One region of the Cobetia sp. QF-1 genome, then DNA from elsewhere that is predicted to be linked to it. Evidence: predicted binding sites of a transcription regulator. Region 1 holds the regulator's gene; the other holds the start of a gene.
The links. The regulator PhoB, encoded in region 1, activates phosphate uptake and scavenging genes when phosphate is short. The targets are predictions, from matches to a motif close to TGTCATANNNNTGTCANA.
Positions count from the first base shown of each region.

Region 2: the regulator PhoB is predicted to act here: its motif matches at 1,328-1,345, upstream of phnC (phosphonate ABC transporter ATP-binding protein).

Region 1 covers NZ_NBVS01000005.1:262,316-265,469, reverse strand. The annotation lists gene CFN46_RS11685 (chorismate lyase) at 1-71, shown strand, start outside; gene ubiA (4-hydroxybenzoate octaprenyltransferase) at 125-1,015, shown strand; gene phoB (phosphate regulon transcriptional regulator PhoB) at 1,177-1,866, shown strand; gene phoR (phosphate regulon sensor histidine kinase PhoR) at 1,874-3,154, shown strand, end outside.
Region 2 covers NZ_NBVS01000004.1:390,839-393,992, reverse strand. The annotation lists gene phnD (phosphonate ABC transporter substrate-binding protein) at 1-173, opposite strand, end outside; gene phnC (phosphonate ABC transporter ATP-binding protein) at 312-1,172, opposite strand; gene CFN46_RS10135 (LysR family transcriptional regulator) at 1,514-2,407, opposite strand; gene CFN46_RS10130 (aldehyde dehydrogenase family protein) at 2,522-3,154, shown strand, end outside.

The sequences.
Region 1 (3,154 bases):
CGCATGGACGCTTCCGCGTGCTGGTACAGGAAGGCTTCACGCCGGAATTTGCAGCCGCTCTCGGCCTCTGACAAGTCTTGCTCCGCGCCCACTTTCACTCTGCATCGTCCGTCCAGGAGTCCTGATGTCCGCTTCATCCACTTCGCCCGCTGCTCGTCCATCCAGACTGGCCGACTACCTCGCCTTGACTCGCCTTGATCGTCCGATCGGTACCTGGCTGTTGATGTGGCCGACGCTCTGGGCACTGTGGCTGGCGGCTGATGGCCTGCCACAGCGCAATACCCTGCTGATCTTCATGGCAGGGGTCTATCTGATGCGAGCGGCAGGCTGCGTGATCAACGACTACGCCGACCGCCACTGGGACAAGCATGTCGAGCGTACGCGCGACCGACCGCTGACCTCAGGGCGCATCTCGGAACGCGAGGCGCTGACGCTGTTCGGTGTGCTGGTCGCGGCATCCTTCATTTTGGTGTGCTTCACCAATCTGACCACCATGCTGCTGTCCATCGTCGCAGTACTGCTCGCGGCCAGCTATCCGTTCATGAAGCGCTTCCATCATCTGCCGCAAGTCGTGCTGGGCGCGGCCTTCGGCTGGGCGATCCCGATGGCCTTCGCTGCCACACTGGAAGACGTACCGAGCTACGGCTGGTGGCTATTCGCTGCCAACCTGATGTGGACCGTGGCCTACGACACCGCGTACGCCATGGTAGATCGTAATGATGATCTCAAAGTCGGGATCAAATCTACCGCCGTGCTGTTTGGCCGTGCCGACAAGCTGATGATCGGCCTGCTGCAACTGGGCATGCTGGCGGTGCTGATTGGCATCGGCCTGCACCTGGCGCTGGGAATCTTCTACTGGCTGGGCCTGACGGCAGCAGCAGCTACCTTCGTCTGGCAACAGTGCTTGATTCATGAGCGCGAACGCGGTCCGTGCTTCCAGGCATTTCTCAATAATCATTGGTCGGGATTGTTGATCTTCGTCGGTATCGTGCTGGCCACCTGGCCGACGCTCTAACCCCCGGTACGCCTTGCTTACCACGGTTGAGAGGCCTGCTGGCAGCCAGACTTGCAAGCTGCCATGCTGGCCACTGTCATCCCACTGTCATATAAGCGGGGTGTAATCGTCATCGACTTGTCATTCTGGCGCCTGCGCCGACTGCTGCATGGGATTTAGCGATGAGCTCCAAGACCGTACTGATTGTCGACGACGAATCCTCCATACGCGAGATGATCGCCGTCGCACTGGAAATGGCAGATTACCGCGTACTGGAAGCTGATAATGCCCAGGACGCCCACGCCATCGTGGTCGATGAAAAGCCTGACCTGTTGCTGCTGGACTGGATGATGCCAGGCACCAGCGGACTTGAGTTGGCACGCCGCCTCAAGCGTGACGAGACCACCGCCGAGCTGCCCATCATCCTGTTGACCGCCAAGGGCGAGGAAGACAACAAGATTCAGGGTCTGGAAGCGGGCGCCGACGACTACATCACCAAACCCTTCTCGCCGCGCGAGCTGGTGGCTCGTCTCAAGGCCGTACTACGCCGCACGACCCCAAAGGGCATCGAAGAAGCAGTGGAAGTTGAAGGGTTGATGCTTGATCCCGCCAGCCATCGCGTCACGGCACACGGCAGCTCGCTGGAAGTCGGCCCGACTGAATATCGGCTACTGCAGTTCTTCATGACCCATCAGGAGCGTGCCTACACGCGCAGTCAGTTGTTGGATCAGGTCTGGGGCGGCAATGTCTATGTCGAGGAACGCACCGTGGATGTGCATATCCGCCGTCTGCGCAAGGCACTGGGCGAAGGGCATCAGCACCTGATTCAGACCGTGCGTGGTACCGGCTACCGCTTCAGCGCCCAGGCCTGAGGCGCGGATGCGCTACTGGACAAACGAGCTATGGCGACTCGGCTATCTGGCCGGTGGCTTCGGACTGATTGGTGGTTTGCTCGGCTTTCTCGGCTGGGGGCTGGCGCTGGGATTGGCGCTGTATCTGTTCGTGCATCTTCGCCATCTCAAGAGTCTCTATCACTGGCTGATCACCAATCCCCACGAAGAACCCCCGCCCGGTGATGGCGTATGGGGAGATCTGCTCGATCGCCTGTATCGCTACCAGAAGGGCCAGCGCAAGGCACAGGAGCGCTTGCGCAGTATCCTCAACCGTATTCAGGAATCCTCGGAGGCGATGCGTGATGGCCTGGTGATGCTGGATAACCACGGTGACATGGAGTGGTGGAACAGCGCCGCAGAGCAGCTGATCGGCCTCAAGGTCAGTCATGATCGCGGCCAGCACGTCACCAACTATCTGCGCGACCCCGCTTTCATCGATTACTTCAATCGCCTCGACTATCGCGAACCGCTGACACTGCAGTCACCGCTGTCGGACAACCTGATTCTTCAGGTATCCATTACCTTGTTCGGCGATAATGAGCGGCTGGTGATGGCACGTGACGTGACGCGTCTCTATCGACTGGAAGAGATGCGTCGCGATTTCGTGGCCAACGTCTCGCATGAGCTACGCACACCGCTGACGGTGCTGGCGGGCTATCTGGAAACCTACAGCGACTATGCCAGCGACTTGCCACCGCGCTGGCAACGTGGTCTTGGGCAGATGCAGAGCCAGACCGATCGCATGCAGCATCTGGTCGAAGACCTGCTGACCCTATCGCGGCTGGAGACGGATGAGCTGTCTGGCGAAGGGCATTGCCTCAACATGCCAGCATTGCTGGAGCAGATCCGCGAAGATGCAGCGGGACTCTCACAAGGGCGCCACACCTTCTCAGTGGAGGCAGATGCCACATTGTCACTATGCGGTGAGGAGCAGGAGCTGCGCAGCGCGATCTCGAACCTGGTCTTCAATGCCGTACGCTACACTCCAGAAGGCTGTCATATCACCCTGCGCTGGCATGCAACCGCAGACGACCTGGTGGTGGAAGTCGAAGACGACGGTGATGGCATCGACCCCGTGCACCTGCCGCGCCTGACCGAACGCTTCTATCGCATCGACAAGGGCCGCAGCACGGCCACGGGCGGTACCGGCCTTGGACTGGCCATCGTCAAGCATGTGCTGATCCGCCATCAGGGCCATCTGGACATCGATAGCCATCCCGGTGAAGGGGCACGCTTCCGATGCCGTTTCCCGGCATCACGCCGCTGT
Region 2 (3,154 bases), on a different contig from region 1:
TTTGACATGTCAGCCAGGAAGGGCTTCCACAGCGGCTGCTGGTTCTGGCTCGATTCAGTGGAAATGATGCCGAACTTGAGCGTCTCGGCGGCAGCGGCCAACTGGGCACCAGCGGCCAGACCTAGACCTACGATCAGCGGAAGGGTCAGACGACGAAAGGAAGCGGAAGCCATGGGGGAGTCTCCAAGAGGCAAGCAGTGGATCAAGCAATGGGGGAATGAAGCGCTGGTCTTGAGATGGACTGGTCCATAAAAGTGCTGATCAACAAGTAGTGCTGGTCAACAAGTAGTGCTGGTCATGGAAGTGCTGGTTCACACCATGGCCGGTGCGACTTTTCGGGGCGCCGTGTTCTTGACTGCGCTGAGGGCAGGCGTTGTTGCCGAAGGCTCACCCGCGCGGAGTTCATCGAGCCCGGCATTTTCATAAAGCGCCTGCAGACGCTCGTCCGTCAGCTCGCCAATGGCGCCGTCGAAGTAGAGACGGCCATCTTTCAGTGCAATGGCGCGATGACAGTAGCGGCGGGCGACATCGACTTGATGCAGTGTGATGACGACGGTACGACCATCCTCGGCATGGATACGACTCAGAATCTCCATCACCTCGCGGGCGCTGCGCGGATCAAGCGAGGCGATGGGCTCATCGGCCAGGATTACCTCGGCGTCCTGCATCAATACCCGCGCGATGGCGACACGCTGCATCTGGCCGCCTGACAGGGTATTGGCCCGCTGATGGACCATTTCTTCCAGCCCGACGCGTGCCAGGCAGGCGAGGGCGCGTTGGCGCTCCTCATTGGTGAAGCGGCCCAGTAGCGAGCGCAGACGCGGCATGCTGCCCAGCGTGCCGATCAGCACGTTGGTCAAGACGCTCAAGCGGCCGACCAGGTTGAATTGCTGGAAGATGTAACCCGTGCGGCAACGCTCACTCCGGCGGGCACGACGCAGCCGTCCGGCATGCTGGACTTCACGTGCCATCAGCGTGATGCGCCCACCGCTGTGACGATTGGCGCAGGTCAAGCCGACCAGGTGGCGCAGCAGCGTGGACTTGCCAGACCCCGAAGGGCCGATGAGGGCCACCATCTCGCCGGGAATGACACGAAAGCTCACGTCGTCGAGCACCTGGCGGTGTCCGAAAGACTTGTTCAGGCTCTCGACAGTAATCGTGGGAATGCTCATGACGCCTCTCCTCTGGGGATGGCATCAGTGTGACGGGAGAAGATGAATGGCAGTTGTCTAGACAATGTCAGTTTGATGATGATCGTGGTTCATCATCTTGCCGCCAAGTGGAGGGGCCACTGATCAATGAACCATAAATCAATGACTTGACGGTGAGTGACATCCTGATGACATGTTATTGCCATCGAAATGCCATCTTGGCTGGTGAAGTATGAAAGAGACTGGAGTCGGCAAGAAGCCGAGAGTGGGAATGGTGATGGCTAGCATCAATGTTGTGCGTGATGACACTGGTCTTGATGCCGAGCACTGCGTTCCTCGTCGAGATAAGAGATTGGCCCATATCACTGCAGGGGGATACCAGATGCTCCCAGACTTTCAATGATGAAGTCCGTCATGGCTTGTGCTGCAGGTGAGAGGCTGTAGCCTTTTCGGCGGATCAGTCCGACCTCACGACTGACACTGGGGTCGGCCAGCTCAATGAAGCGAAGGCGTTCGTATTCCTGCGGAAATGCCAGGCGAGGAAGCGTCGTTACCCCCATGCCGGCGACCAGGGTGGCGGTGAGCGAGATCATGTTGGAGATATAGAGGTCATGCATCTCCAGTAGTGATTCAGCAGCGGTCCCTTGCAGCAAGCGCGAGGTGCCATTTCCTATCAGGGATTCACCTTGAAGCTCCTGCCACATCAGTGATGTGCGTCCTGCCAGTGGATGGTCGTCTCGGCAGACGACTCCCACTTCATCATGAAACAGCGGCTGGAACTGCAGCTCTTCATCACTTCCCCATAGGCTCGATAGACCGATATCGACTTGTCCGCTGATCACCTGTTCCCGTACGAAGTCGGCATTTCCATCGTGCAATCCCACCTTGATGCCTGGATAGCGACTGACAAATTCCGAGAGCAATTTCGGCATCAAACGACTGGCCACCGAGGGCACCACTGCCATGTCCAGCTGGCCGGCCTCCCTGGCCGCGCGTGCCTGCAGCTCACGACTCAGGCGATCATGTTGATTGATCAGCTCTCTGAAGCGCGGCAAACAGTAGCTGCCGTAGGGTGTCAGGGTCGCCTTGGTTCCCTTTTCAAACAATGCCTCGCCCAGGCGTCCCTCCAACTCTCGTATGGCCATCGACAGGGCGGGTTGTGTGCGGTGCAGATAGCGAGAGGCGGCATGGAAACCGCCGTGGTCCACGACCGCCAGAACATAGCGCAATGGCGTTATCTTGAGCTCTGCGATCATTGAAATAGACCTTAGTTTGATGGTAAGAAAAACTTATCATAAGTGATTTATTATTGATTATCTTTATCCCATGAACCCTCTTAGGCTGATGTCACCGCGTCTAAGGAGGTTCACATGTCTCAGCAGTCTACTACCACCGCTTACTCTCTCTATATCGATGGCCAATGGGTCTCGGGACAGGGCAATGTCGCTAACATCAATCCGTCTGATACCCGCGATGTCATCGGCCATTATGCGCAGGCCAGTGTCGATCAAGTGGCTCTGGCGATTGCCGCCGCCAAGCGCGGTCAGATCCAGTGGGCGACTTCCGGGCTTGAGCAACGCTATTCGGTATTGATGACCATTGGTGACGAGCTTATCGCGCGCAAGACGGAGCTAGGCAAGCTATTGGCACGCGAAGAAGGCAAGACATTGGCAGAGGGCATCGGTGAAGTTCATCGCTCTGGCCAGTTCTTCCATTACTACGGTGCTGAAGTTCTGCGTCAGATTGATGAGCGTGCTGACTCGGTACGCCCTGGCGTCGAGATTGAGATTCGCCGTGAGCCTGTTGGTGTCGTGGGTGTGATCAGTCCCTGGAATTTCCCGCTGGCGACGGCGGTGTGGAAGATTGCGCCCGCATTGGCCTTCGGCAACTCGGTTGTCTTCAAGCCGGCCAACCTGGTCCCCGGCAGTGCCTGGGCACTCGCCGAGATCATCCATCGTCAATCGCTTCCGAACGGGACGTTCAACCTGTTGATGGGCCCGGGC